One region of the Nocardioides pollutisoli genome, then DNA from elsewhere that is predicted to be linked to it. Evidence: riboswitches for the same ligand, from Rfam matches in the RefSeq annotation. Region 1 holds a riboswitch; the other holds the start of a gene.
The links. Region 1 has a riboswitch for cyclic di-AMP ahead of ABLE68_RS14480 (transglycosylase family protein). Riboswitches for the same ligand answer to the same signal wherever they lie in the genome.
Positions count from the first base shown of each region.

Region 1 (9,420 bases):
TCGCCCACGTCGCCGCCGGGCCGTTCGCGGGCATGCTGCTCGCGGACCTCGGCGCCGACGTGGTCAAGATCGAGCCCCCGACCGGTGACCAGATGCGCGGCTGGCCGCCCTTCGCGAGTGACGGCGACGAGCGGTTCAGCCACAACTTCGCATCGGTCAACCGCAACAAGCGCTCGGTGGTCGCCGACCTCAAGGACCCGGCCGACCTCCAGCGCGCTCGCGACCTGATCGCGGCGGCCGACGTCGTGGTCGAGAACTACCGGCCGGGCGTGCTCGACCGGCTCGGACTCGGCTACGACACCGTCAGCGAAGGCCACCCCGGGCTCGTCTACTGCTCGATCTCCGGCTACGGACTCACCAGTCCCTACGTCAACGACGGCGCGTACGACGTCGTGATCCAGGGCATGTCCGGCCTGATGAGCGTGACCGGTCCGGCCGACGGCGGTCCGGCCAAGGCCGGGGTGCCGGTCGGAGACTTCGCGGCCGGCCTCTACGCGGCGTACACGATCGCAGCACTGCTTCCGCAGGTCGGTCGCACCGGCGTCTCGGTGCGCGTCGACTGCCCGATGCTGGACTGCCTGCTGGGCATCTCGGCCCTGCAGACCAGTGAGTACTGGGGATCCGGGCACGAGCCCGGCCGGCTCGGCACGGCGCACCCGCGCAACGCGCCCTACCAGGGCTTCACCGCGGCCGACGGCGACTTCACCGTCGCGGCCGGCAACGACCGGCTCTGGGCGGCGGTCGCGGATGTCGTCGGGCTGCCCGAGCTGGTCGCCGACCCGCGATTCCTGACCCAGCTCGACCGGGTCGCCCACCAGCACCAGCTCGAGGCACTGCTCCAGCAGCGGTTCGCGCTGCGCAAGCGGGAGGAGTGGCTCACCGAGCTGCGCGCCCGGGGGGTGCCGTGCGGTCCGCTCAACACCTTCGGCGAGATCCTCGCCGACCCGCACGTCGAGGCGACCGGTCTGGTCGGTGAGCTCGACGTACCGGTCGCGGGACCGACGCCGACCGTGGTCTTCCCGGTGCGCATCGAGGGTCAGGACGCCCGGCTCGACCGGGCTGCCCCGGTGCTGGGCGCGGATGTGGACGTGTACGACGAGTGGGTGAGCGCATGAGCCTCCTCGTCGACCGCGGTGCGGCGTGGACGGTCACGCTCCACCGGCCCGACCGCGCCAACGCGCTCTCCGCCGAGCTCGTCGAGGACCTCCACGAGGTGCTCGACGAGGCGGACGAGGAGTGTCCCGGGGCGCTGGTGCTCCGGGGCAACCAGCGCCACTTCGCGGCCGGCTTCGACCTCGGCGGGCTGGCCCACGAGTCGGATGCCTCGTTGGCGCTGCGGTTCCTGCGGATCGGCCTGCTCCTCGAGCGGCTGCTCTCCGCGCCGTACGTCACCGTCGCGGTCGCCGAGGGGGCGGCCGTCGGCGCGGGTGCCGATCTGGTGCTCGCCTGCGACCACCGGCTGGTCGACCCGTCCGTGACGCTCCGCTTCCCGGGCAGCGCCTTCGGCGTCGTCCTCGGCGCCCGACGCCGGACCGAGCTCGGCGCGCACCAGGTGACCGGGTCTCCGTCCTCGCTCGACGCCACCCTGCGCGCGGCACCACCCACCCGTCCACCGCACGACGCCGACACCGAGCTCGCCGACCTGGCCCGCTCGGTCGCCGTGCCGGGCCTGCGCGACCGCATCGCGGCCTACGCCGGCCTCACTCTTCAGAAGGAGATCGCATGAGTCACCCCACGAAATCCTCAGCCTCCCCCGCTTCGCTCCTCCGTCCGACGATTCCGCGGGGACCCCGACAGGCGACCCAGCAGATCGTCCCCGTCCGCAGCGAGGTGCCCGAGATCGCGGCCTTCGCGCAGACCGTGCAGGAGCTGGTCCGATCGGGCCTCGACGAGAAGTCGCTGACCGCGGCGATCCAGGCCGAGCTCACCGAGGTGCTCGCAGCCGGCTTCGAGCTGCCGGCCGACAAGGTCCAGCCCGACACCGAGCGCTACGTGATGTATCCGCTGCACGTCGCCGAGGACGGCTCCTTCTCGATCGCGAGCGCGGTCTGGAACGTCGGGCAGGGCACGCCCGTGCACGGCCACGAGACCTGGGGCGTCGTCGGGATCTACAGCGGCGTCGAGGTCGAGACCCGCTACGAGAAGCCGACCGTCCCCGACGTACCTCTCGTTGCCGAGGGCACCGACGAGTGGGGCGCCGGCCAGGTGACCGTCTGCTGCACCACCGACGACGACGTGCACCAGGTCCGCTGCGGCGGCGACGTCCCCGTCGTCGGGATCCACGTCTACGGCGCCGACATCGGCACACTGCCGCGCCGTTCCTACGACCCGGACACCGGTGCCGTGCACTGGTTCACCTCCAGCTGGGCCCACCGATGAGGAGCACTCAGATGACACACACCGAGATCACCGCCTGGGACGAGCCGGTCGGCGGTACGCCGCGTGGCACCGTCGTGGTCCTGCCGGGCCGCGGCGAGACGCCCGCGTCGTACGCCCGCTTCGGCGGGCGGCTCTCCGCCGACGCCTACAAGGTGCGGCTGGTGCCGCTCTCGCTGGACGACGTCGACGATGCCGTCGTCGCGGTGGAGAAGCTGCTCGCCGACGAGTCGCTGCCGTCGCCGAAGGTGCTGCTCGGCACCGATGCCGGAGCGACCCTCGTCGCCACGGTTGCCGAGTCGCTGCCGGTGGACGCCGCCGTGATCGCGGGCATCGTGCTGCCGGAGTCGGCCGAAGTCGACTCGTGGTCCGACGAGGTCGAGGCGCGCTCGGCGTGCCCGGTGCACCGACGGGTGATCGAGGAGGACGAGGACTTCGGTCGAGGGGCGCTCAGCCAGCCGCTGCCGTGGACCTCGGTCGACCTGGTGGCGCCGACGAAGCCGACGCTCGTCCTGCACGGCACCGCCGACGTGGTCACGCCGCCGAGCGTCGTGGAGCCCTACCTCGGTGCCTCGACCGCTCGCGTGCGGCTGGTCGAGGGCGGTCGTCACGACGTGCTCAACGACCTGTCGCACCGGTCGGTGGCGGCCACGATCGTGCTCTTCCTCGAGTCGCTCCGGCTCGGGTCCGACCTTCCCGACGTCGTCACGGCAGCCCGATGAGCGGCATCGCCGTCGTCGTCGGCAACCCGAAGCCGGCCAGCCGCACACTGGCGGCCGCGACGTACGTCGCCCGCGAGCTGGCCGGCGAGCCGGACCTCGTGGTCGACCTCGCCACCCTCGGGCCCGCCATGCTCGACTGGTCCGACCCGACCGTCGCCGACCTCGTCGCGCAGGTCGGTGCCGCCGACCTGGTCGTCGTCGCCAGCCCGACGTACAAGGGCACCTACACGGGGCTGCTCAAGCTCTTCCTCGACCGGTTCGCCGGCGGGACCGGGCTGAGCGGGCTCGCCGTACCTCTGATGCTCGGCGGCGGCCCTGCCCACTCCCTCGCGCCCGAGCTGTCGCTGCGGCCGGTGCTCACCGAGATCGGCGGCACCGTGCCCGGCCGAGGGCTCTACGTCCTCGACGCGCAGCACGACGACCCGGCGGCGTACGCCGACTGGCTCGACCGCACCCGACCGACAGTCACCACCCTCCTGAAAGGACGTGCCGCGTGACCGCCTCGACGCTGTCCACCAACCTGACCACCAACCAGGACCTCGATCCTGCCCGGCTCCGTCAGGCCTTCGGCATCTTCCCGTCGGGGGTCGTCGCCGTGGCCGCCGAGGTCGACGGCAGGCCGGTCGGCCTCGCTGCGAGCTCGTTCGCGTCCGTGAGCCTCGACCCGCCCCTGGTGTCGATCAACCTGGCGGTCTCGTCGAAGACGTGGCCCGTCCTGCGCCGCGCCGACCACCTCGGCGTGACCGTCCTGGCCGACCACCACGACGTGGTCTGCCGCCAGCTCGCCGGTCCGGTCGACGAGCGTTTCGACGAGATCGCCTACACGGTCGCGCCCGGGGGAGCCGTCACCCTCGACGAGGGCCTGGCGCAGTTCGACTGCACGATCTACCAGGAGGTCGAGGCGGGCGACCACGTCCTCGTGCTGCTCGAGCTCCACTCCGTGCGCCACGTCGACCACGCCGACGCCAGCACGCCGCTGGTCTTCCACCGCAGCGCCTTCGGCAAGCTCCAGCAGGGCTGATGCCGACCGCGGTGCCCCCGGCAGGATTCGAACCTGCGACCTAGAGATTAGAAGGCTCTTGCTCTATCCAGCTGAGCTACAGGGGCGGGAGTCCGGAAGCCAGCCCCGCTGTGCTTCCGCCCCGGCAGATTATGCAGCACCGTCCACCTGAGGACATGAACTGAGGGCTTGCGGGGCACTGCTCCCGTACCGCACGCGGCTGGGTGAAGCCTCACGCCACTGCTGCGGGGACTCGAGGTCGAGTTGCATGGCCCGTCGCTCACTCTGCGGCGGGTCATGGCCACGTCCCGGTCCAACCCTTTGGGGTGAAAGGTTTGGGTCGGGCTGCGGCGACGGGAAAGATTCCCGCATGCGTAGCAACGAACCTGTGCGCGTCAGCGTCGTGAGTCCGCAGCCGATCGTCGCGGCCGGTGTCGCTGGCCTGCTGGCTCGGCACCCGGACCGGGTCGAGCTCGTGCCCACGCCACGCCTCGGGCAGCCCGGTGTGTCCGACGCCGAGCTGTCGGTGGAACCGGACGTGGTGCTGTACGACGCCATCGGGATGCTCCGCGGCGATGGCCGCGACCTGGATCACCTGGTCGACCACGCGACGTCGCACGTCCTCGTGATCTCCCACGACCTGCGCCCGGACCTGGCGAGCCGGGCCTTGCAGCGCGGGGCGCAGGGGTACTTCTCGCTGGCGGTCGACACTGACGACCTGCTGGCTGCGATCGACTCGGCGGTGACGGGCTGGGTGGTCGGCGACGCGGGGGAGGACCCGACCGTCGGCTCCGGGGTGAGTGCCGCCGCGGCCCTGCGCAACGGCAACACCGTGGGGCTCTCGGACCGCGAGGCCGAGACGCTGTCACTGATCGCGCAGGGGCGGAGCAACAAGGAGATCGCCGCCCAGCTCTACCTGTCGATCAACTCGGTCAAGACCTACATCCGCACGACCTACCAGAAGATCGGGGTCACCAGTCGCTCGCAGGCGGTGAGCTGGGCCATCCAGAACGGCATCAGCCCCGAGCCCGGCACGACCCGGGGCGACCGCGGGACCGGGGCTACTGCCGGGTCGTGATGATCCGCATCCGCTCCTCCGGCGTGATCAGGTGGTCGCTGTCGTCGGCGTCCTCGCCGAGGTCGATCTGGACGCGGTGGATGCGACCGGTGAACTCGCTGCCACGGGTGTCGTAGTCGTCGCTGACCTGCGTCCCGGTGTCGGAGCCGAGGTCGAGCGTCTCGTCCGTCGAGAAGATGAGCGGGACGGTGTGCTCGATGCGCCCGCCGCCGACCCTGCCGCCGTCGACGTAGAGGTCGACGGTTCCGCCCTTGCCCAGACCTCCGCCGTCGTACGCGAACTCGACCCGGACCTGGTGGTCTCCCGCCGCTACCTGGGTGTCGCCGCGCACGTGGAACCGCTCGAGGCCGAAGAGGTTGTAGCAGTACGTGGGACGACCCTCGAGCAGGTAGAGGCTCCAGCCGCCGAACGCCCCGCCCTGGGCCACGATGACCCCGGATGCGCCCCCGTCGGGGACGTGGATGTCAGCGGTGACGGCGTGCGACTTGTTCTTCACGTTGAGCACGGTGTTCTCGGTCAGTCGCCGCATGCCCCCGAAGAGCAGCTGGCGGGTGCCGCTCACCAGGCTGGGACGGCCGGCGAGGACGGGGTCGAACCGTTCCACGCGGCGGTCGTCGAGGGGGAAGACGTTGTACTTCGCCGCCTCGAGGAGGAACTTGCGCTGCAGGTCGGCGAGTCTGTCGGGGTGCTCGGCGGCGACGTCGTGGGCCTGGGTCCAGTCGTCGGGCGCGTAGAGCTCCCACACGTCGTCGTCCATCGCGCCCGGGGTCGTCGGGTCCCAGGGGATCGAGTGCCGCGTCACGGCGGTCCAGCCCCGGTGGTAGATGCCGCGGTTGACGAACATCTCGAAGTACTGGATGTCGTGCCGGTCGGCGGCACCGGCCTCGTCGAAGGTGTAGGCCATGCTGACGCCCTCGTAGGGCTTCTGCTGCACGCCGTGGACGAACGTGGGCTCGGGGAGCCCGGCGGCTTCGAGCACGGTGGGCGCCACGTCGATGACGTGGTGGAACTGGTTGCGGATCTCTCCGCGGGCGTCGATGCCACCCGGCCAGTGCACGATCGTGCCGTTGCGGGTGCCGCCCCAGTGGGAGGCGACCTGCTTGGTCCACTGGTACGGCGTGTTCATGGCGTGCGCCCAGCCCACGGCGTAGTGGTTGTACGCCGACGGCGTGCCGAAGTCGTCGATGCGCTCCGCCATGAACTCGGTGGTCTGGAGGGCCGTCGCGCCGTTGAGGTTGATCAGCTCGTTGAACGTGCCGTGGAGGTCGCCCTCGGCCGATGCGCCGTTGTCGCCGATGATCACGTAGACGAGGGTGTCGTCGAGGATCTCCAGCTCGGCCAGCGCGTCGATCAGGCGCCCGACGTGGTGGTCGGTGTGCTCGAGGAAGCCGGCGTACACCTCCATCTGGCGGGCGAGCACCGGCTTGAGGTCGTCGGGCATCTCGTCCCAGCCGGGGATTTGCTCGTGGCGCTCGGTCAGGTCGGCGTCCTCCGGCACGACGCCGAGAGCCTTCTGGCGCGCGATGGTCTCCTCGCGCAGCGCGTCCCAGCCCTGGTCGAACCTGCCCTTGTACCTGTCCGACCACTCGACCGGCACGTGGTGGGGAGCGTGGGTGGCCCCGGGGGCGAAGTAGGCGAAGAACGGCTTGTCCGGCATCAGCGCCTTCTGCTGCTGCACCCAGGCGATCGCGTGGTCGGTCATGTCCTCGGTGAAGTGGTAGCCCTCCTCCGGCGTACGGTCCGGCTCGACGGGGGTGGTGTCGCTGTAGATCGCCGGGGCGTACTGGTTGGTCTCGCCGCCGAGGAACCCGTAGAAGTGCTCGAACCCGCCGCCGCCGGACGGCCAGTTGTCGAAGGGCCCCATCGGGCTGGTCTGCCAGACCGGCACCTCGTGGCACTTGCCGAACTGGGCAGTGGAGTAGCCGTTGAGCTTGAGCGTCTCGGCCAGCGGGGCGCAGGTGTTGGGCCGCAGCGAGCTGTAGCCCGGCGCCGAGGTCGCGATCTCGGTGATGCCGCCCATGCCCACCGTGTGGTGGTTGCGGCCCGAGAGCAGCGCCGCCCGGGTCGGCGAGCAGAGCGCCGTCGTGTGGAAGCGGGTGTAGCGCAGGCCCTGTTCGGCGAGCCGGTCGAACGTGGGGGTGTTGATCGGCCCGCCGAAGGCGCTGGAGGCCCCGAACCCGCAGTCGTCGATCAGGACGACCAGGACGTTGGGCGCGCCCTCCGGGGGCAGCAGCGGCACGATCGGCGGGAAGGCCGTGTCCGGGTCCTTGGCGTCGTACGTGACGGGGCCGCGCGCTGCCTGGTCGGGGATGGGAAGCACCTGACGCTGCACGGTCTCGGTCACGACGACTCCTTGTCTGCTCGCCGCCGCTCCACCGCGATCGGCAGCTCATCGTGGCCGTCGATCCAGGGACGTCGCGCCACCCGAACCGGGTGAAGCGGCGGGGTAGTCACGGACGTTGTGGTGGCTCCACGGGCAAATCGACCACCACGACGTCCGTGACTACCCCTGAACGAAGTGGCGCGTCTCACGCCCGCACCGCCCGGTCTCGATTTGAGGTCGGGTGGGGCGGTCTGCCTACCCTCGACGGGTCCCGGCACACCGGGACGGCCACCCGGGCACGCCGAGTCCTGTCCGGTCGGGGGGTCCCGCATCACAGCACGGACAGGAGCGGGGGAACCAGGTTCCTCGGGTCGCGACGCGACCCTCGGGGTGAAGCCACATCGATGGCCGGGCAACTCCAGCCCGAACCCGACAGCTAACTCCGCAGGCGTCGTAGGAGTCCTTCATGCGCATGCGCACCCTGCTGTCCACGGCTGCCCTCGCGGCCACCACCATCACCCCCGTCGTCGCGATGAGCGCCCCGGCGGACGCCACCCCCACCCGGACCTGGGACCGGATCGCTCGCTGCGAGTCGGGCGGCAACTGGCACATCAACACCGGCAACGGCTACTTCGGTGGCCTGCAGATCAGCAGCGGCACCTGGCACGGGTACGGCGGCGGCAAGTTCGCCCGGATCCCGAGCCGCGCCAGCAAGGCCCAGCAGATCCGCGTCGCCGAGCGGATCCAGAACGGTCAGGGCTGGGGCGCGTGGCCGACCTGCTCGCAGCGGGCCGGCGTGCGCTGACCCTGACCCGGGTTCAGTCCTCGGGCGTGGCGAAGGTCAGCAGGTCGCTCGCCGAGGGCACGAAGTAGTAGCCGCCCGTGAGCGGCGTCGAGTAGCGAGTCAGCTCGTCTCGTACGCCGCCACGGCCGGCCATGCTGTCGAGCATGTCGGCGAGCGGCGCCTGCGTGGCGCTGAAGCCGACGAAGACGGTGCCGTGGTCGGTCACGGTGCCGTACGGCGTGTTGCGCCGGAAGATCTGACCGAACTCCTCCTGGTCCGTGCGGGCCACGTGGGAGGTCGCGGGCTTGTCCTCGAGCTCGATGCTGTCCGGCTTGGTCCGGCCGATCACCTGCTCCTGCTGGTCCTGGCTCAACGCGCTCCACGCCGCGGCGTCGTGCGCCCACTTCTGCAGCAGCAGCACCGACCCGCCCTCACCGGGGGAGCCGTCGGGCACCAGCACCTCGGTCGGGGCGAGCAGCAGCGAGTGGTTCTCCGACCCGTCGATGAAGCCGGTCAGGTCGAGGTCGCGGTGGTAGGACCAGCTGACGATCTCCTCGGCCACGACCGCCACGTCGCGCAGCGCCGCGATCATCTCGGTCGCCGCGTCGAAGACCACGTCGTACGACGCCCCCGCGATCCACAGCACCAGGTCGTGCTGGGTCGCGGGCATCGTGAATCCCTCGATCCCGTCGACCGGCTCGTCGAAGCCGTGCAGGTCCTCCGGCGTCCGGTCCGGCGCGACGGCACGCCACACCTCCGGACGGAACCCGGTCACCAGGTTGACCCCGCCCATCGTCGTCCGCGGCTCGGTGAGGTCGGCGACGGCGGACACCAGTGCCGCAGCGTCCGCGCCCGTCAGGTCGAGCTCGAGATAGGTGTGGGCGAGGTTGCCGAGCGCGAAGATCCCGGTCTGGGGGACGGTCACCTCAGCGCCGGTGCTCGCCCATCCACGCCTCGACGTCGGTCGAGGTGCGGGGGAGCGCGGCGGAGAGGTTGCGCGAGCCGTCGGCGGTGACCACGATGTCGTCCTCGATCCGGATGCCGATGCCGCGGAGCTCCTCGGGGACGAGCAGGTCGTCCTCCTGGAAGTAGAGGCCCGGCTCGACGGTCAGCACCATGCCCTCGGCGAGCGTGCCC
Region 1 covers NZ_JBDZDU010000001.1:2,944,320-2,953,739, forward strand. Annotated here, with positions in the region: gene ABLE68_RS14435 (CaiB/BaiF CoA transferase family protein) at 1-1,115, shown strand, start outside; gene ABLE68_RS14440 (enoyl-CoA hydratase/isomerase family protein) at 1,112-1,726, shown strand; gene ABLE68_RS14445 (cysteine dioxygenase family protein) at 1,831-2,379, shown strand; gene ABLE68_RS14450 (alpha/beta hydrolase) at 2,391-3,098, shown strand; gene ABLE68_RS14455 (NADPH-dependent FMN reductase) at 3,095-3,595, shown strand; gene ABLE68_RS14460 (flavin reductase family protein) at 3,592-4,119, shown strand; tRNA gene ABLE68_RS14465 (tRNA-Arg) at 4,132-4,205, opposite strand; gene ABLE68_RS14470 (LuxR C-terminal-related transcriptional regulator) at 4,469-5,176, shown strand; gene ABLE68_RS14475 (arylsulfatase) at 5,160-7,520, opposite strand; cyclic di-AMP (ydaO/yuaA leader) riboswitch at 7,799-7,956, shown strand; gene ABLE68_RS14480 (transglycosylase family protein) at 7,966-8,304, shown strand; gene ABLE68_RS14485 (Dyp-type peroxidase) at 8,318-9,208, opposite strand; gene ABLE68_RS14490 (aminopeptidase P family protein) at 9,210-9,420, opposite strand, start outside.

Region 2 (9,420 bases), on a different contig from region 1:
CCGGCACCATCGACCTCGCGATCCTCGACGGCGAGGCCGTCCCGGCCGGTGGCATGGGGATCGCCAAGCAGCTCAAGGACGAGATCTACCAGTGCCCGCCGGTGGTGGTGCTGACCGGTCGGCCCCAGGACGCGTGGCTCGCGACCTGGTCGCGCGCGGAGGCCGCCGTACCTCACCCGCTGGACCCGATCCAGCTGGCCGAGACGGTCGTGTCCCTGCTCCGGTCGCGCGTGCCCGCCGCCACCTGATGTCGACCTGGCCCGAGGTCCTCGGTGCCCTGGTCGCGGGCCGGGACCTGTCCGCCGAGCAGACCTCGTGGGCGATGGGCGAGATCCTCGACGGCGCCGCCACACCGGTCCAGATCGCCGGCTTCGCGGTGGCGCTGCGCACCAAGGGTGAGACGCCGGCGGAGGTCAACGGCCTCGTCGACGCGATGTACGCCGTCTCGACGCCGCTCGCGATCCCCGGCCGCCTCCTCGACGTGGTCGGGACCGGCGGCGACCGCTCGATGTCGGTCAACATCTCGACGATGGCGGCGATCGTCGCCGCGGGCGCCGGCGCGATGGTCGTCAAGCACGGCAACCGGTCGGCGTCGTCGATGTCGGGCTCGGCGGACGTGCTCGAGAGCCTCGGCATCCGGCTCGACCTGCCGACCGACCGGGTCGCGACCGTCGCCGCCGAGGCCGGGATCACCTTCTGCTTCTCGGCCGCCTTCCACCCCGCGATGCGGCACGCCGCGGTGCCCCGGCGCGAGCTCGGCATCGGGACCACGTTCAACCTGCTCGGCCCGCTCACCAACCCGGCCCACGCCGGCGCTCGGGCGATCGGCTGCGCCGACGTGCGCGCCGCCCCTGTCATGGCCGGCGTCTTCGCGGCCCGCGGCATCGACGCGTGGGTCTTCCGCGGCGACGACGGCCTCGACGAGCTCACGACCACGACGACCTCGCGGGTGTGGCACGTCCACGCCGGCGAGATCACCGAGCACACGGTCGACCCGGCCGACCTCGACGTGCCACGCGGCACCACCGAGGCCCTGCGCGGTGGCGACGCGGCGCACAACGCCGACGTCGTACGCCGCCTCCTCGACGGCGAGACCGGCGCGGTCCGCGACGCCGTCGTGCTCAACGCCGGGGCCGCGCTCGCGGTCTACGACGACCCCTCCGCCGAGCCGATGGCCGCCCTGGCCGCCGGGCTGGCCAAGGCCACCGAGTCGATCGACTCGGGCGCTGCCCGGTCTACTCTCGACCGCTGGATCGCGGCGTCTGCCTGACGAGAGCTGCTGGCGGCAGTACGGTGCGCCGCATGCGTCGGTTGGGTGTCGGCTTCGTCTTGGTCCTGCTTGCGGCCGCTCTGTGGCTGCCCGCCCCTGCGTCCGCGCACGACGGAGACGCGCCACCACAGCTGCACCGCAAGGGTCGCTGGCTGGTCGACGAGCAGGGCCGGACCGTGATCGTCCACGGCTTCAACATGGTCTACAAGCTCGCGCCCTACTCGCCACCCGATGACCCGGCGGGCTTCACCGAGGCCGACGCCCAGTGGCTGGCCGACCACGGCTTCAACGCCGCCCGGGTCGGGACGCTCTGGGCCGGGCTCACCCCGGAGTCGGCCGACCAGCTGGACCCGACGTACGTCGCCGGCGTGCAGCGGGTGCTCGACCTGCTGGCCCAGCGGCACATCTGGATGCAGCTCGACATGCACCAGGACCAGTGGAACGAGTACTACGGCGGCGAGGGCGTGCCCGACTGGGCCGTGATCCGTCCTGCGCCGTACGACGAGGAGCCGTACGAGTTCGTGCCCTTCCCGAAGGGCTACTGGACCGACGAGGTCTCGACCGTGTTCGACAACTTCTGGGCCGACCACGACGGACTGCTGACCGACTGGGCCGAGGCCTGGCAGCTGACCGCCCAGCAGTGGAAGGACCAGCCCTACCTGATGGGCTACGACCTGCTCAACGAGCCGTGGATGGGCATGGAGTGGCGGAGCTGCTTCACGGGCTGCCCGGCGTCGTACCCCGCCGAGCTGCAGCCGGCGATGGAGCGCGGCCTGGCGGCGGTGCGGTCCGCCGACCCCGACAACATCGTCTGGTGGGAGCCCCAGCAGTTCGCGGGCGGCTCCACGGCGGACACGTACTTCACGCCGGCGGCGGGGGAGCGACAGCTGGGCTTCTCCTGGCACAACTACTGCCCGTCGCTGTTCGTGGCCGGGCAGGGCGGCGGCCCGCCGGACGTGACCCCCTGCAAGGACTTCAGCGACACCCACCAGAAGGGGGCGATCGACCAGTCCCGCCGGATGCACGCGGTCCCGATGATGAGCGAGTGGGGTGCGACCGACAACCTGAAGGTGATCGCGATCGACGCCGCTGCCGCGGACAAGCACCTGATGGGCTGGACGCACTGGGCCTACAAGGAGTGGGACGACCCGACGACCTCCGGAGGCAACGTCCAGGGGATGTTCGACGACGACGCCGACCTGTCGACGCTGCGGATGGGCAAGGCCAAGCTGCTGGTGCGCACCTACGCCCGGGCCACGGCCGGGACGCCGCTGTCGATGCACTTCAACGCGCGCAACGGCGAGTTCCACTACCGCTACCGCCCGGACCGCGCGATCCACGCGCCGACGGAGATCTTCGTCAGCCCGCTGCACTACCCCGACGGCTACCGGGTGCGGGTCGACGGGGGTACGGCGGTGCGCGCGGGTGACCACCTGGTCGACGTACGTCGCTCCGGCAAGGGCGTCGTCTCGGTGACGATCACCCGCCGCTCCTAGAGATCAGTCGAGCCCGAGGGAGAACGCCGACTCGAGGTCGTGGCGCGAGTAGGCGCGGAAGGCGATGTGGGTCTCGGTGTCGGTGACACCGGGCACCTTGTTGAGCTGGTCGGCGACCACGGTCGCGACGTCGTCGTGGTCGCGGACCCGGACCAGGGCGATCAGGTCGATCTGGCCGGTCACGGAGTAGACCTCGCTCACGCCCTCGAGGGCGGCGATCGCCTCGGCGACCTCGGGGATCCGGGCGACGTCGGCCTTCACGAACACGATGGCGGTGATCATGGGCCGCAACTTACCTCGCGGGCTGGTGCACCGTGGCCAGCTCGCGCCGGTCGTCGAACGGCACCAGCGAGAGCCGGGACTGGTTGACCGCGTCGTGGACCGCCAGGTGGCGGGTCGCGCCGGCGACCGGGCAGGTCCACTCGCCGTCGACGTCGACCAGGCGGATGCCGGAGGACTCGAGCCAGCGCAGGACCTTCTCGGTCTCCTCGGCGGTCGCGGCCGGCACGGGTCCGGGCGCGGTGGCGACGGTCTCGGCCGAGAGCCGCAGGCCGTCGACGTAGGCGGTGGCGTCGGCGCCCGGCGGGATCACCCCGGCAGCGGCCAACCGGCCGAAGCGCACGACGTGGACCGCCCAGCGGCCGTCCTCCTCGCGGCGGACGGCGACCACCTCGGGGCAGCGGGTCAGGGCCGAGAGCCGCTGGGTGCGGGCGGCGGCGCGCACGAACGCCGACAGCCGGTCGCGGTGCACCCCGGCCTCCTCGAACCGCTCGTCGGCGGCGAGCAGCGACATCCGGGCGTTGATCGCCTCGACCACGTCGTCGGGGCGGCGCAGCAGCGAGTCGCGCAGCTGGCGCACCACCGCGGCGTACGCCGACGCGTCGACGCTGCCGTCGCAGGGGGACAGGCAGCGACCCATCTCGGCGAGCACGCACGGCGACCGGCTCGAGTCCTTGCCGAGCTTGTCGGTGCACTGCCGCACCGGGAACGTGTCGTGGAGCGCGGCCAGGCACTTCTCGGCGGTCTTGCGGGACGAGAAGGGACCGAGGTAGTCGGCGTCGTCGTCGAGCACCCGGCGCACCAGCGACAGCCGCGGCCAGGGCTCACGGGTCAGCTTGACGAAGTGGACCTTCTCGGGGAAGCGGGAGCGCCGGTTGTAGCGCGGCTTGTGCTCCGCGATCAGCCGCAGCTCGCGCACCTCGGCCTCGAGCGGGGTCGCGCACTCGATGCCGTCGACCGAGCTGGCGATGCCGACCATCTCGCCCATCCGCGACCGGGTCTCGGACGCGGTGAAGTAGGAGCGCACCCGCGAGCGCAGGTCGCGGGAGGTGCCGACGTAGAGGACCCGCTTGCGGTCGTCACGGAAGAGGTAGACGCCCGGCGCGTGGGGGAGACCCTCGGCGAGGTGACGCTTCTTGCGCTGGGCGGTCGACACCCGCGACGAGAACGTCTGCAGCTCCTCGAGGGTGTGGACGCCGAGCCCGCCGAGGCGCTCCATCAGCCCGTGGAGGACGTCGACGGTCGCGCGCGCGTCGGACAGCGCGCGGTGGTTGGGCGTCGTCGTGGAGCCGAACGCCTTGGCGAGCGAGGAGAGCTTGCAGTTGGGCGCGTCGTCACGGGTGACCACCCGGCGCGCCAGCTTGGCGGTGTCGAGCACCTCGAACCGCGGCCAGGGTCGGCCCTGCTGCGCGGCGAAGTGCTTGAGGAAGCCGACGTCGAACGGCGCGTTGTGGGCGACCAGGACGCAGCCGGTCGCGAACTCCAGGAACGCCGGGAGCGCCGACTCGATCGACGGCGCGTCGTAGACCATCGAGTTGGTGATCCCGGTCAGGACCGCGATGAACGCAGGGATCTCGGTGCGCGGGTTGACCAGGGTCTGGAACTCGCCGAGCACCTCGCCGCCGCGCACCTTCACCGCGCCGATCTCGGTGATCATCGAGCCGCCGTCGGCCGAGCCGCCCGTGGTCTCGAGGTCGACCACGCAGAAGGTGATGTCGCGCAACGAGCGGCCCAGCTCGTCGAAACTGCGTTGCGACTCCCACCGGGAGGTCGCACCCTGGACCGCGCTGCTCATGGGCTCGACGCTAGATCGGCCCACCGACAATCTCGGGGACGACGCGCAGACCCGCCGACTACGCTCGTGCGCACAAGGAGAGAGGAGGCCGCGGATGCTCCCCGACCACCAGCGCTATCGCTGTGCGGGCTGCGGCAACCTCACCCGCTTCGACGTGACGCGCACCCGGCGTACGACGGAGTTCTGGCACTTCGACCTCGCCGGCGAGCACACGGTCGAGGAGACGGATTTGCGCGGCGAGTCGGTCGAGCAGGTCACCTGCCGCTGGTGCGGCCGCTCCGACGCGATCGAGCTCGTCGACCGACAGCAGCCCGCCGAGCCATGAGCACCGATCTCCTGCCCGGCCTGCCCGAGCTCCCCGAGCCGGTCCGGGCCCGGGTCCTGGCGATGACCGCCGAGGCGCTGCCCGTCGTCCCCCGGCTCCCTCCGGCCGTACGGCGGGTCGCGTCGTTCGCCCCGGCCCGCCGGGCGCGGCTCGGGGCCGGTGCGATCTCCGAGGCGCTGGGCGACGAGGACTTCCGCGAGCGGGTCGGTGTCCAGGTCGCAGCGCGCCAGGCACCCGACGACCCGCTCGGCCTCGCGGCCCGGGCCTGGCTGGTCCGGCCCGAGGGCTGGGAGGAGGCCGTGGCCGCCGCCGAGGGGCTGGTCGAGCCGCCGGCGCCCCGGGACGACCGCGAGCTCGAGCGGCTGCGCTCCCGGCTGGCCGAGGCGGAGCAGGCGACCCGCGAGCTGCGGGCGGCCCATCGAGCGCAGGTCGACGAGTACAAGGCGGAGAACGCCGCCCTGCGGCGCAAGCTCGGCGACACCCGTGCGTCCGAGCGCGAGTCGCGGGCCGCGGCGGAGGACGCCGCCCGGGCGATCGAGGAGGCGCGCGCCTCGGCGGCGGCCTCGTCGGCCGCGCTGGAGAAGGAGAACCGACGGCTCCGGGCGCAGGTCGAGCGGCTCGAGGCCGAGGAGGCGCGGTCGCGCCGCGACGCCCGCTCGGAGCGCGACGAGGCGAGCCTGCGTGCCCGCCTCCTGCTGGAGACCGTCATCGACGCCGCCAGTGGGCTCCGTCGGGAGCTCGCGCTGCCGTCGGTCGACGGGGCGCCCGGTGACCGGGTCGAGGCGGACGTCGCCACGACCGGGCAGCGGATGCCCGTGCAGGCCTCTCTCGACGACTACCTCGCGATGCCGCGGGCGCGGCTGCTCGTCGACGGCTACAACGTCAGCAAGACCGCGTGGCCGAGCTCCTCGCTCGAGGCCCAGCGGATCCGGCTGGTCAACGGGCTCGCGCCCCTGGTCGCGCGCACCGGTGCCGAGACCACGGTCGTCTTCGACGCCGCCGACACCGACCAGCGGCCACCCGTCAACGCGCCCCGCGGCGTCCGCGTCCTCTACAGCCCGCGTGGCGTGATCGCCGACGACGTGCTCCGCGACCTGGTCGCCGCCGAGCCCGAGGGCCGGGTGGTGGTGGTCGTGACCGCCGACCACGAGGTGGCCCGGGACGTGCTGCGCGACGGCGCCCGTGTCGTACCTCCCTCCGCGCTCCTGGACCTCCTCGCCCGGTAGTCGACACGCCGGGGACCGGGATCTCGGACCCGACTGTCGGTGGTCCCTGCGAGCGTTCCTGGCATGACAACGAGAATCGACTGCGACACCTGCGAGGTGCGCGGGCTGCACTGCCACGACTGCGTGGTCACCGTGCTGCTGGGCCCACCCCCCGAGCTCACCTTCGACGACGACGAGCAGCGCGCGCTCGACGTCCTGGCCGCGGGCGGCCTGGTCCCGCCGCTGCGACTGGTCCAATCGGTCCCCGCACCCCTGATCGAGTCCGCCTGATGTGACGGGTGTGACGTGTGTGACAGCCACGACGCACGAGATCGTAAAAAAGTTGCGCCACGTGGGGGGAAAGTTGGTCAGGCCCTCGCGCCGCGACTACCGTGTGTCGCTCAGGTGGCCGTGGATGTGGATCACTCGGATCCGCACGGTCACCGCGCTTAGTCCGGACCTGTCGACTCGTCGGTGGGCCCGGAGCCGGGGAACCAACCTTTCTGGGGTGAATCACCGGTGAGTCGGAGGCACGTGTGCCCCCGAGGAGCCGGTGTAGGGCAAGTCGTGCCCGAACCCGTCAGCTCACCCGGTAGGCGTACGACTACAAAGGGAGCCCGCTCGCTCGTGCAGAACGGCCGTAAGCGACTCATCACCATCCTGTCCGGTCTCGCCATGATCGCCGCCGTGGGCTTCATGCCCTCGTCGCCGGCGCAGGCCAAGCCCGACATCGACGACGTCCAAGCACGGGTCGACCGGCTCTACCACGAGGCCGAGCAGGCCTCGGAGCGCTACAACGACGCCAAGCTGGAGCTGCGCGACCTGCAGGGCGACCTCGCGTCGCTCAAGGCCGACCAGAGCCGCCAGGACGACGCGCTCGAGTCGGTCCGCACGCAGGTGCAGGACTCCATCGTGCGTCAGTACGAGGGCGAGAGCCTGTCGGCCGTCGGCCAGGTCGTCGTCTCCGACGACCCGCAGAAGTTCCTCTCCCAGCTCTCGACCATGTCGGCCTTCAACGACATGCAGTCGCAGCTCTACGACAAGTACTCCACCGAGCTCCAGGCCCTCGACATCCGCAGCTCCGCGACCGAGAAGCGCGCGGCCGAGATCGCCGCCCTCGAGAAGCAGCTCGCCCAGGAGAAGGCCGAGGCGGACAAGAAGCTCGCCGAGGCCAAGTCCCTGCTCGGTGACCTCAAGGCAGACGAGCGCGAGGCGATCCTGTCCCGCGGCGAGGTCCGGGTCCCGTCCGACGTACCCGCCTCCGGTCGCGCCGCCGCCGCGGTTGCCTACGCCATGGCGCAGGTCGGCAAGGCCTACGTCTACGGTGCCGCCGGCCCGAGCGCCTTCGACTGCTCCGGCCTGACGATGATGGCCTGGGCCCAGGCCGGCGTCGCGCTCCCGCACTCCTCGAGCGCCCAGTTCTCCTCCGGCCCGCACATCGCCGAGAGCGACCTGCAGCCCGGCGACCTGGTCTTCTACTACAGCCCGATCAGCCACGTCGGCATGTACATCGGCAACGGCATGATCGTCAACGCCGAGAACCCCGGTGCCGGCGTCCGCGTCACCAGCCTGCACGCCATGCCGTACGTCGGCGCCGTCCGGCCCGGCTGAGATTGGCCACACCCACTCCGAGTCGACAGGCCGGTCGCCCACTCTGGTGGGTGGCCGGCCTTTCGCTGTGCCTGCTGGTGGGTGCCGGCCTGCTGGCGTGGTCGCTCACCGACGATGACACCTACGTCGCCCCGAGCCCGCACACCGCGCACCCCTCGGTGCAACCCACGCTCGCGACCGAGACCCTCGCCGACTTCCAGCAGGCGGTGCGGACCCGCGACGTCGCCGCGGCCCGCGCCCTGGCGCCCGACGACGACGCCGCGACCGCGGACGCCCTGGCCGCCCTGGTCCGCAACGCGAAGGCGCTGCGGGTCTCCGACTTCACGGTGCGCTACATCGACGACGACGGCACGCCGGCGTCCGACGGCTCCTGGGACGCCGGGGTCGACGCGACCTGGGCGTTCCGCGGCTTCGACACCGTGGCCGCACGTGCCGAGATCACCGTCCGCCTGATCGACGAGGGGGACCGCGTCGCACTCACCGGGTTCGGCGGTCGCGACCGGGTCTCACCGCTGTGGCTCTCGGGCCCGCTGCAGGTGCGACGTACGCCCTCGACCCTGGTCCTGGTCGCCGGCACGCCCGCCCAGGCCGACTCGTACGCCGCGCGAGCGACGACCGCCGTCCCCGTCGTACGCCGGGTGCTGCCGAGCTGGCACTCCGGCCTGGTCGTCGAGGTGCCGGCCACGGTCGGTGATCTCGACCGAGCGCTCAACGCGGAGCCCGGCACCTACGACCAGATCGCTGCCGTGACCACCTCGGCGGACGGCTCGACGGCGCCCGACTCGCCGGTGCACATCTTCGCCAACCCCGACGTCTTCGGCACCCTGCGGCCCACCGGTGCCCAGGTCGTCATGAGCCACGAGGCGACGCACGTCGCGACCGACGCCTGGGACGCGCGGATGCCGCTGTGGCTGCTCGAGGGGTTCGCCGACTACGTCGCCCTCCGCGACGTCGACCTGCCGGTGAGCCGGTCGGCGGCGCAGATCATCGCCGAGGTCCGCAAGGACGGCCCGCCGCGCCACCTGCCGGGAGCCGGCGAGTTCGGCACGCGCACGCCCGACCTCGGCGCGACCTACGAGAGTGCCTGGCTGATCTGCCGGCTGCTCGCCGAGCGCGGCGGTGAGCCGGCGCTGGTGACGTTCTACCGATCGGTCGACGCAGGTCAGCCGGTCGGTGCCGCCCTGGAGGCGTCGTTCGGGCTGTCGACGGCCGAGCTCACGAAGGAGTGGCGGAACCTCCTGTCAGGCCTGGCCGGATAACTTGGGCGAAGTGAGGAGCCCCGAGCGTCGAGTCGCTCTCGTCGTGACCGCCGCCGGCGGCATCGCCTTCGTCGTCATCGCGCTGCTCCTGGTGCCGTGGCACCCGGTCCCGGGTGGCACCCCGGCGCCGGTCCCCGCCGACTCGGTCTTCGGCGCCGAGCAGATCGCACGGGCCGAGGA
Region 2 covers NZ_JBDZDU010000002.1:774,540-783,959, reverse strand. Annotated here, with positions in the region: gene ABLE68_RS21855 (Rv3143 family two-component system response regulator) at 1-248, shown strand, start outside; gene trpD (anthranilate phosphoribosyltransferase) at 248-1,270, shown strand; gene ABLE68_RS21845 (cellulase family glycosylhydrolase) at 1,303-2,766, shown strand; gene ABLE68_RS21840 (Lrp/AsnC family transcriptional regulator) at 2,770-3,048, opposite strand; gene ABLE68_RS21835 (DEDD exonuclease domain-containing protein) at 3,059-4,840, opposite strand; gene ABLE68_RS21830 (hypothetical protein) at 4,935-5,165, shown strand; gene ABLE68_RS21825 (NYN domain-containing protein) at 5,162-6,391, shown strand; gene ABLE68_RS21820 (hypothetical protein) at 6,455-6,661, shown strand; cyclic di-AMP (ydaO/yuaA leader) riboswitch at 6,807-6,984, shown strand; gene ABLE68_RS21815 (C40 family peptidase) at 6,998-7,981, shown strand; gene ABLE68_RS21810 (hypothetical protein) at 8,032-9,240, shown strand; gene ABLE68_RS21805 (M48 family metallopeptidase) at 9,251-9,420, shown strand, end outside.
Region 2: another riboswitch for cyclic di-AMP. It lies ahead of ABLE68_RS21815 (C40 family peptidase); the one in region 1 lies ahead of ABLE68_RS14480 (transglycosylase family protein).